Regions from separate parts of the Variovorax nitratireducens genome, predicted to be linked through region 2. Evidence: riboswitches for the same ligand, from Rfam matches in the RefSeq annotation. Region 2 holds a riboswitch; the other holds the start of a gene.
What was found. Region 2 has a riboswitch for glycine ahead of ACSFA8_RS00325 (D-amino acid dehydrogenase). Riboswitches for the same ligand answer to the same signal wherever they lie in the genome.
Positions count from the first base shown of each region.

Region 1: it holds a riboswitch for glycine, as region 2 does, so the genes downstream of both, gcvT (glycine cleavage system aminomethyltransferase GcvT) here and ACSFA8_RS00325 (D-amino acid dehydrogenase) in region 2, are expected to answer to the same signal.

Region 1 is NZ_JBPJZO010000011.1:61,700-67,011, reverse strand. Features, by position in the region: gene ACSFA8_RS21815 (amidase) at 1-887, opposite strand, end outside; gene ACSFA8_RS21810 (LysR family transcriptional regulator) at 1,004-1,915, shown strand; gene ACSFA8_RS21805 (hypothetical protein) at 1,995-2,504, shown strand; glycine riboswitch at 2,537-2,627, shown strand; glycine riboswitch at 2,640-2,740, shown strand; gene gcvT (glycine cleavage system aminomethyltransferase GcvT) at 2,786-3,955, shown strand; gene gcvH (glycine cleavage system protein GcvH) at 3,997-4,368, shown strand; gene gcvP (aminomethyl-transferring glycine dehydrogenase) at 4,496-5,312, shown strand, end outside.
Region 2 is NZ_JBPJZO010000001.1:63,886-69,197, forward strand. Features, by position in the region: gene ACSFA8_RS00320 (FIST signal transduction protein) at 1-230, shown strand, start outside; gene ACSFA8_RS00325 (D-amino acid dehydrogenase) at 329-1,597, opposite strand; glycine riboswitch at 1,623-1,728, opposite strand; glycine riboswitch at 1,747-1,835, opposite strand; gene ACSFA8_RS00330 (helix-turn-helix domain-containing protein) at 1,845-2,576, opposite strand; gene ACSFA8_RS00335 (hypothetical protein) at 2,700-3,569, shown strand; gene ACSFA8_RS00340 (MFS transporter) at 3,628-5,312, shown strand, end outside.

The DNA.
Region 1 (5,312 bases), on a different contig from region 2:
TCGAGCACGCCTGGCTCGGTCGGCAGGTGGCCGCCCAGGTCGCCGAGCCAGCCGATGCGCATGCCACGGAAATCGCGCGCCAGCGGCTGCTTCAGGAAGTCGACGCCCTCGGCGTGCCGATGCGTGAGCGGAAGGCGCGCGTCGAAACCAGCCTGCACCGACAGCAGCATCGCCAAGTCGGGAATGTCGCGTGCCATCGGCCCGGCCACGCTGAACTGCTGGAAGAACACCTCCTCGGTCGGCCCGTGCGGCACGCAGCCGATGGAGGTGCGCAGGCCATACACGTTGTTGAAGGCCGCCGGCGTGCGCAGCGAGCCCATCATGTCGGAGCCGTCGGCCACCGGCAGCATGCGCAGTGCCACCGCCACGCCCGCGCCGCCGCTGCTGCCGCCCGCCGAGCGCGCCGGGTCGAAGGCGTTGCGCGTGGCGCCGTACACCGGGTTGTAGGTGTGGCCGCCCAGGCCGAACTCCGGCGTGTTGGTGCGCCCGACGAACAGCGCGCCGCCCGCGCGCATGCGCTCGAACACCACCGCATCGGCCGGCGTAACCTGACCGCGGAAGATCGGCGAGCCCCGGGTTGTGACCATGCCGGCCACCGGCATGATGTCCTTGGGCGCCTGCGGAAATCCGTGCAGCGGGCCGAGGCTGCGGCCCTGCGCCAGCTGCGCGTCGCGCTGCACGGCCTGGGCGTGCAGCGTCTCGCGGTCGGCAGCGGCCACGATGGCATTGACCACTGGATTGAAGCGGTCGATCTGCGCCAGGAACGCATCGAGCACTTCCACGCACGAGACCTTGCGGGCATGGATGGCGCGCGACAGCGCGGTGGCCGTGAGATCCACGATGCCCGATGCGCGGGCCGCAACTGGGGCGGAGGGGGAAATCTGCATGCGTTTCCAAGGGAAATGTGACGGGATGGAGCCAGAATAAGCTGCCGCCAGCTTGACGACAATCGCCGTTTGTTTCAGGTACCTTTGCGTTTTACGCAAACCTCCGAGGGCCTTCGATGCGTTCCAGCCGACTTCAGGACACCGCCCTGCGCTACTTTCTCGAGGTCGTGCGCAGCGGCTCGGTCAGCGAAGCCGCCGGGCGGCTCAGCGTGTCACCCTCGGCGGTGAGCCGGCAGGTCGCGGCGCTGGAAGAACTGCTGGGCGTACCGCTGTTCGAGCGCCACGCGCGCGGCATGTCGCCCAGTGCGGCCGGGGAACTGCTGGCCGCGCATGCGCGCCGAGGCGCCATGGAAGCCGACCGCGTGGTGTCAGACATCCAGGCGCTGCAGGGGCTGCGGCGCGGGTTGGTGCGCCTGGGCAGTTCGTCGGGCTTCGCGATCGAGTTCCTGCCGCGGGTGATGGCCGGATTCCGCGCAAACTACCCGGGCATCCTGTTTCACCTGCGGGTGGTCGCTCCCGCCCAGGTGACCACCGCCGTCCTCAACGGCGACGTGGACATCGGCCTCACCTACAGCCGCGCCGCCGAACGCGACATCCACGTGCAGCACATGCAGGTGGCGCCGGTGTACGCCATCATGCGGCCCGACCACGCACTGGCGCGCTTTCCCACGGTCACGCTGACGCAGATGCACCCGCACCCGATCGCCCTGCCCGAGCGCGACAACACCGTGCGCCAGTTGTTCGACATCGGCTGCAGCCAGCGCCGCCTGGTGTTCGACCCGGTGCTGGTCAGCGACCATTTCGAGTCGCTCACCAACTTCGTGCTGCACGGCGGCGGGCTGTCGATATCGGGTGAGGTGACGGTGCGCGACCGCGTGCGGCGCGGCGAGCTGCATGCGGCGCCGATCCGCGAGCGCGGCATGAACGGCCGCGCGATCGAGGTGCAGACCCTGGCCGGGCGCACCTTGCCGCAGGGCATCGTCGCGTTCCTCGAGTATTTGCGTGCGCAACTGTCGCCGCCCGCGTGATCGCGGCGCCGGCGGTTCACGAAGATGTAACCAGCGGGCGCCATGCTGCGGCCTTCCATTTCCGAAAGAGCCGCCTGCCATGTTTCCCACCAAAACCGACAAGGCGCGCGACGAGCTGCAAGGCGGCCAGCGCACCCTGAGCCAGCGCGAGCGCGCGCTGCTGCTGATGGCTGACGGCCGGCGTTCGCTGACCGACTTCAGCCCCCTGTTCCCCAACCGGGGCGAGGCCAGGGACGCGATCCGGGCCCTGGCGCAGCGCGGCTACCTGCACGAGCCGCCGGCCGCCGCGCAACCCGCGGCCGAGCCGATCCGCCCCGCGGCCGCGGCCGACACATTCGACGGCAAGCGCTCGCTGGCCACCACGCGCATGTTCCTGTTCGACATCTGCGAGCGCATGTTCGTGCGGCGCGACCCCGGGTTCGCGCTGCAGATGCGCGACGCCCTGCGCGAAGCCCGCGACCGCGAGGCGATGCTGGCCATCGCCGCACTGATGCTCGCCGAGGTCGAGAAGACCGCCGGCGCGGAGCGCGCCGAATCGCTGCGGGAGCGCATCGACCGGCTGCTGCCGCCGGCCGAATTCGTGCACTGACGCGAAACCCCTCGCTTCGCGATCCACTACACTCGCCAGGGTCAGGAGAGCGCCCCGCCAGCCGGGGCCGCCGAAGGCGCAGGAACCCTCCGAACGCTCAGGCAAAAGGACTGACAAGACGCTCGCGCAATCGGGCGTTTCCTTGCTGGAGAGAGGCCGATCCGCGTCGGCCCACCGAAGGAGCAAACCCCGATCGTGGGGCGAATCTCTCAGGTACCAGGGACAGCAGGGGTGGCCCATGGCGTCGCGCCATGGAATTCGACTGCCCCAATGAAAACCCCATGGCCGCTCCGTCCGACAACGCAACGCTTCTGAAGACCCCGCTCCACGGCCTCCACGTCGAGCTTGGCGCCCGCATGGTGCCCTTCGCGGGCTATTCGATGCCGGTGCAGTACCCGGCCGGCCTGATGGCCGAGCACAGGCACACGCGCGATGCGGCCGGCCTGTTCGACATCTCGCACATGGGCCAGTTGCGGCTCAGTGGCCCGGACGCAGCCGCCGCGTTCGAGAGCCTGATGCCGGTCGACGTGATCGATCTGCCGGTCGGCAAGCAGCGCTACGGCCTGCTGCTGAACGACGCGGGCGGCATCCTCGACGACCTGATGTTCTTCCGGGAGCGCGACGATTCGCTCTTCGTGATCGTCAACGGCGCCTGCAAGGTCGACGATATCGCCCACATCACGGCGAAGATCGGCGCGCGCTGCGCGGTGCAGCCGCTGCCCGACCATGCGCTGCTGGCGCTGCAGGGCCCGCAGGCGGCGGCCCTGCTTTCGGCCCTGTCGCCCGGCATCGAGCGCTTCGTGTTCATGACGGGCGGCAGCGTGAAGATCGGCGGCATCGATGCCTTCGTCACGCGCAGCGGCTACACGGGGGAGGACGGCTTCGAGATCTCCGTCGCGGCCGCCGACGCCGAGGCGCTGGCGCGGCTGCTGCTCGCGCAACCGGCGGTCAAGCCGATCGGCCTGGGCGCGCGCAACTCGCTGCGGCTGGAGGCCGGCCTCTGCCTCTATGGCAGCGACATCGACACCACCACCACGCCGGTCGAGGCCTCGCTCAACTGGGCGATGCAGAAGGTGCGCCGGGCCGGCGGCGCGCGCGCAGGCGGTTTTCCGGGCGCCGAGAAAGTGCTGGCGCAGCTGGCGGTGGCCAGCACTGGAGCGGCCGGCACCACGGATCACAAGACGCTGACGCGCAAGCGGGTCGGCCTGGTCGCGCTGGAGCGCGTGCCGGTGCGCGACGGCTCGCCGCTCGAATCCTTCGAAGGCCACCCGATCGGGCAGGTCACCAGCGGCCTGCTCGGCCCGACCGCCGACCGGCCGGTCGCGATGGGCTATGTGGCCACTGCGTTCTCGGCTCCCGGCACGCGCATGCAGGCCATCGTGCGCGGCAAGCCCGTGCCGATGGAGGTGACCACGATGCCGTTCGTGCCCACCCGGTACTTTCGCGGCTGAAAAAAACTTTCTTGCATCCATCTTTCTTCAGGAGCTTTTCGATGACCGTCAAATACACCAAAGACCACGAGTGGGTCGAATCCACCGGCAGCGACGCCGCCACCGTCGGCATCACCGTGCATGCACAGGATGCCCTGGGCGACGTGGTGTTCGTCGACCTGCCCGAAGTCGGCAAGACCTTCGCGCAGGGCGAAGTTGCCGGCGTGGTCGAGTCGGTCAAGGCCGCAGCCGATGTGTTCATGCCGGTGTCGGGCGAGATCACCGAAGTCAACGAGGCGCTGCGCGCCGACCCGTCGCTCGCCAACAGCGACCCGCTCGCGGCTGGCTGGTTCTTCAAGGTCAAGCTCAGCGATGCGCTGCAGCTCGACGCGCTGATGGACGCAACCACCTACGACAAATTCGCCGAGAGCTGAGCTCGCCCCCAGTCTTCGCGCACTTCGTGTCGCTTCGCCAACCCCCTGCCGGGGGCAACACCAGCAGCCCGGCAAAGCCGGTTCCGCTGTGTTTCACTTTAAAACCGGTACGCCAACACTCATTGCCATGCCTATCCAGACTTTGCCCTCCCTGCACGAACTCGAGAATGCCGATGAATTCATCGCGCGCCACATCGGCATCGAGGCCGCGGACGAGGCGCGCATGCTGCCGGTCATCGGCTCGGTCACGCGCAAGGAACTGATCGACGGCATCGTGCCGGCAGCGATCCGGCGCGCGAAGCCGATGAACCTGCCGGCACCGGTTTCCGAGGCCGGTGCGCTCGCCGAGCTCAAGGCCATGGCTGCGAAGAACAAGGTCGCGCGCAACTTCATCGGCCAGGGCTACTACGGCACCCACACGCCCGGCGTGATCCTGCGTAACGTGCTCGAGAACCCGGCCTGGTACACCGCCTACACGCCCTACCAGGCCGAGATTTCGCAGGGCCGCATGGAAGCGCTGCTGAACTTCCAGACCATGGTGTGCGACCTGACCGGCATGGCGATCGCCAACGCCTCGATGCTCGACGAGGCCACTGCCGCCGCCGAGGCCATGACGCTCGCCAAGCGCAGCGTCAAGAACAAGAGCAATGTGTTCCTGGTGGCGGGCGACTGCCACCCGCAGACCATCGAAGTGCTGCGCACGCGCGCCGCGCCGCTGGGCATCGAGATCAAGGTCAGCACCGCTGCCGAAACCCTGCCGCACCTGATGGCGAGCGGCGAATTCTTCGGTGCCCTCGCGCAGTACCCCGGCACCACCGGCCAGGTGCACGACCTGCGGCCGCTGGCCGGCCATGCCCACGCGATCGGCGCAGCGCTCTGCGTCGCCGCCGACCTGCTCGCGCTGACCCTGCTCGCGCCGCCGGGCGAATGGGACGCCGACATCG
Region 2 (5,312 bases):
CCGGCGAGGCCGAGCGCGCGCCGCACCCGGCGCGCCGCGTCGCCGGGGCGGTGTACGTGAGTTGCTCGGGCCGCGGTGGCCCGCACTTCGGCGCACCAGGTGCCGAGTTGCAGATCGTGCGCCATGCGCTCGGCGACGTGCCGCTGGTCGGCTTCTTCGCCGCCGGCGAAATTGCGCGGCACCACCTGTATGGCTACACCGGCGTGCTCACCGTGTTCACCTCCGACTGAGCCTTCTCAGGCCGACAACGCGCGCGGCCGGGCCGTCGGCCACGGCCACGCGCAGATCGGCGGCGCTGGCCGCGAGCGGCGCCAGCAGGGCAGCGGCCTCAGCCCTGCGTGAACGCGAAGTCCACCTCGGGCGCGAGCCCGCTCACGATGCGCGCGATCGATCTGCCGGAGCCGCACGAGTGCGTCCAGCCCAGCGTGCCGTGGCCGGTGTTCAGGAAGAAGTTGGGCAGCTTCGTCTTGCCGATCAGTGGCACGTTGCTCGGCGTGGCGGGGCGCAGACCGGTCCAGAACTGGGCCTGCGAGGCATCACCCGCGCCCGGGAACAGCTGCTCGACGCGGCGCACGATCGCTTCGCAGCGCACGCGGTTCAGGTCGCGATCGTAGCCATTGAGTTCGGCCGTTCCGGCGATGCGCAGGCGGTCGCCGTCGGCGGCGGTGTAGCGCGAGAACACGAGCTTGAACTCGTCGTCGGTCAGCGAAACCTGGTGCGCCTTCGAGGCGTCCTTGACCGGCATCGTCACCGAGTAGCCCTTGGCCGGGTAGATCGGCAGGCGGATGCCGAGCGGCGCGGCGTAGATCGGACTCAGCGAGCCCATCGCGAGCACATAGGCGTCGCCCACGATGCGCTGGAAGCGGCCTTCGCTGTCGGTTGCCTCGACGTGCTCGATCTTGCCGCCGGCCTCGCGGATCGCAGTGACCGTGTGGCTCATCAGGAACCTGACGCCGGCCGCTTCGCAGAGCTTGACCAGCTCGCGCGCGAAGCGGTTGGCGTCGCCCGACTCGTCTTCGGCCGTGTAGGTGGCGCCGGCCAGCTGCGGGCGGATGTGGGCCAGCGCGGGCTCGATCCGCACCGCCTCGTCGGCCGAAATCACCTGTCGCTCGCAGCCGAGGGCACGCATCTGTTCGGCCGGCTTGAGCGCGCCGTCGAACTCTTTTTGCGTCGTGTAGAAGTGCAGGATGCCTTCGGTGCGCTCGTGGTACGCGATGCCGGCCTCGCGGCGCAGCGCCTGCAGCATGTCGCGGCTGTAGCTGCCCAGGCGCACGATCTGCGCGATGTTGTGCCGGGTGCGGGCCGGCGTGCATTCGCGCAGGAACTGCAGGCCCCAGAGCCACTGGCGCCTGTCGGCGCGGATGCGGAACAGCAGCGGCGCGTCTTCCTTGCCGAGCCATTGCAGCACCTTGAGCGGCGCGCTCGGGTTGGCCCAGGGCTCGGCATGGCTGACGGATATTTGCCCGCCGTTGGCAAAGCTGGTTTCGGCGGCCGGCGTGGCTTGCCGGTCGATCACGGTCACTTCGTGGCCGAGTTGCTGGAGGTAATAGGCCGAGGTGACGCCGAGCAAGCCGGCGCCGAGAACGATCACACGCATGGAAGAGCCTCTTCGATAGAAGGTGGCCGCTCCCCCTGTCCTTGGTACCTGAGAGATTCAGCCGCTGCGCCCGCAGTGGCCTTGCTCCTTCGGTGCATCACAGGATGTGATGGCTCTCCAGACGGCGTTTCAATGTGTGCAGTACGCAACCGGGATCGACCGGTTTACCTGAGCGTTCATGGGAGTTTGCGCCTTCGGTGGGGCCGCTTGGCGCGGCCCGCTCTCCTGCAGAGCCCGAGTTTAGCCGTTACCGGCGCAGCCGCGTGAACGCCTCGAACTCCCAGTTGCGCATGCCCAACACCAGCGTGTAGCCCTCGCGGTCTTTCTCGGCGATCTTCTGGTCGGTCTGGTGCTGTTGCGCGAAGTCCTGCGCAACCCGCTGCAGCCGTTCGCGGAACGACGGCGCCAGCGCCCGGCTGATGGTGCCGTGCACCAGCATCAGCGCTTCGGCCGGGCCGTCGAAGCCGCCGCGGTAGTAGTCGAGCACCACGTTGTCGCGAAAGAACTCCATGAAGGGCCCGTGCGGCCGCCAGCGGAAGGTCTTGGCCAACTTGAGGCGGTAGCGGTTCATCGGCCGCAGCTCGATGATGCCGATCCGGTCGAGCTGGGCAAAACAGACGATGCATTCGGCCTCGGTGATGCGGTAGGCGCCCGTGATCTGCTCCAGCGTCCACTGGCTCAGCACGTTGATGGCCACCAGCAGCAGCTTCTTGTCCTTGACCACGGCTTTCTCCTGCTCGTGCGTCAGTTCCTTCAGCAGCGGCTGGGCATCAGCCACGCGCCGCGCGAGTTCGGCAAAGTCGAGCTTGAGCGCGCGGCAGATGGCATCGACCCGCGACAGCGGCATGTCGCCCTTGGCCAGCATGCGCTTGACGCTGGACTCGGCCATGTCGAGCGAGCGCGCCAGGTCGGCGTAGGTCATGCGGGCGCTCTTGAGTTCGTTCTTGAGGGCGAGGACGAGGTCGACGGTGGTGCTCATGATGGATTGGGTACCTCTTTTTGATACTGAAAGTCGTAAAAAAGTGCTCCGTATCGATTTTCGATGCCCCGGGCCAGGTTGACAACCTACATTCCGCCGCACACCACCTACCGGAGCCCTGCCATGAATTTCTTCTCCGTGCGCCGCCCGTTCGCCAGCCTGCAACCGCGTGAGGCCGGCCTGCTCGGCGTCCTTGTGTTGTTCACGCTGCTAGCGCTGTTCGGGCCGGAACTGCCGGCGCGGGCTGGCGGCGGCACCCTGTTGGCCGACAGCCGCGAATGGCGCGGCCTGCCGAACGCGATGGATGTGTTGAGCAACCTGCCGTTCTTCGCGATCGGCCTGTGGGGCCTGATCCGGCTGCACTGGCTCGACCATGCGCACGAGCGGGCACAAGCCGCGATGCCGACGCGCCCCCACGCGCTGGTCGAGCCGCCGATCGACGCGCTCGACTGCGCCTGGCTGTTCTTCGCGGGCTTGATCCTCACCGCAGCGGGGTCGGTCTTCTATCACCTCCAGCCCGATGCGCTGCGCCTTGCCGCGGATCGCGCCGGCATGGCGGTGGCGTTTGCAGGTCTCATCGGCATGGCCGTGTGCGAGCGGGTCAGCCACCGTGCCGGCTGGCCGGCCGCCTGGTTCACGCTGGCCGCCGGTCTGCTGGCGGTGGCGGTCTACCACGAGACGCGCAACGTGATGCCCTGGGCGGTGGTGCAGTTCGGCGGCATGCTGCTGGTGCTTGGGCTGGCGTTGCTGCGACCGGTAGCCGGCGCGTGGGGCCTGCGGCTCGGCTGGGTGATCTTCTTCTACGCGACGGCAAAGCTGTTCGAGATGGCCGACGGTGCGGTCTACGAGGCCACCGCGCAGCTGGTGTCGGGCCACAGCCTCAAGCACCTGACCGCTGCCCTGGCAGCGCTCCCGGTGCTGCTGACGCTGCGCACGGCAGAGCGCCACACGCTCCTGCGGCACAATCCGGGCGCACCGACCGCTACGGCGTGAAGGCCGCGCTGCGAACGCCGTCCCGGCCATGTCGAGGCACCACGAGGCACAACGATTCATGACAACAACGACTGCCGCTGCCCCCGCCACCGAAGCGCATGCCAACCAGTTTGCGTTGCTCGGCCAGCGGCGTTTCGCGCCGTTCTTCTGGACACAGTTCGCCGGCGCGGCTAACGACAACCTGTTCAAGTTCGCCTTCACTGTGATGGTGACCTACCAGCTCCAGTTGAGCTGGATGCCGCCGGCAATGGCGGGGCTGGCGATCGGCGCGCTGTTCATCCTGCCCTTCCTGTTGTTCTCGGCGACGGCCGGCCAGCTCACCGACAAGTTCGACAAGACGAAGATGATCCGCTTCGTCAAGAACCTCGAGATCGCGATCATGCTGCTCGCGGCCTGGGGCTTCGTCCGTGCCGATGCGGCGGTATTGCTGGGCTGCGTGTTTCTCATGGGGCTGCATTCCACTCTGTTCGGGCCGGTCAAGTTCGCCTACCTGCCGCAGGTGCTCGATGCGCGCGAGCTCACCGGCGGCAACGGCATGGTCGAGATGGGCACCTTCGTCGCGATCCTGCTGGGGCAGGTGGCGGGCGGGCTGCTGGTTGCGATGCCGGGCATCGGACACACCACGGTGGCGGTGGCATGCGTGCTGCTTGCACTGGTCGGCCGCGGCGTCGCGCAGGCCATCCCGCCCGCACCGGCCACCGATCCGGGCCTGGTCATCAACTGGAACCCTTTCAGCGAGACGTGGCGCAACCTGAAGCTGGCGCACGGCAACATCGTGGTGTTCCGTTCGCTGCTCGGCATCTCGTGGATGTGGTTCTTCGGCGCGGTGTTCCTGAGCCAGTTCCCGAGCTTCGCCAAGGAGGTGCTGCACGGCAACGAACAGGTGGCTTCGCTGTTGCTGGTGGTGTTCTCGGTCGGCATCGGCATCGGTTCGCTGCTCTGCGAAACGCTGTCGCGCCGCCAGGTCGAGATCGGCCTGGTGCCGCTGGGCGCAATCGGCATGAGCGTGTTTGCCATCGATCTCTACTTTGCCTCGCGCGCATTGCCGCCAGCGGCCGAGATGGGGCTCGGTGCTTTCGTGCGGCAGCCGGCGCACTGGCGCGTGATGGCCGATCTCGGGCTGCTGTCGCTGTTCGCCGGGCTCTACAGCGTGCCGATGTATGCGCTCATCCAGCTGCGCAGCCAGCCCACGCACCGCGCGCGGATCATCGCCGCCAACAACATCCTCAATGCCCTCTTCATGATCGGCAGTTCGGTCATCGCCGGTGCGCTGCTCGGCGCCGGCTTCACCATTCCGCAGATCTTCCTGTTCACCGGGATCGCCAACGCGGTGGTGGCGTTCTACATCTTCATGCTGGTGCCGGAATACCTGCTGCGCTTCGTTTCGTGGGTGCTGTCGCACTTCGTTTATCGCTTCAAGGTGCGTGGCGAACAGCACATTCCGGCAGAGGGGGCGGCCATCCTGATCTCCAACCACGTGAGCTTCGTCGACGCGGTGCTGCTGATGGCGGCGAGCCCGCGGCCGATCCGTTTCATCATGGACCATCAGATCTTCCGGGTGCCGGTGCTGGGCTGGCTGTTCAAGCTGGCCAAGGCGATTCCGATCGCGCCGCAGAAAGAAGACCCCGCCGCCTATGAAGCCGCCTTTGCGCAGGCCGTGCAGGTGCTGCGCGAAGGCGATCTGCTCGCGATCTTTCCCGAGGGCGCCCTGACGCGCGACGGCGAATTGCAGCCGTTCAAGGG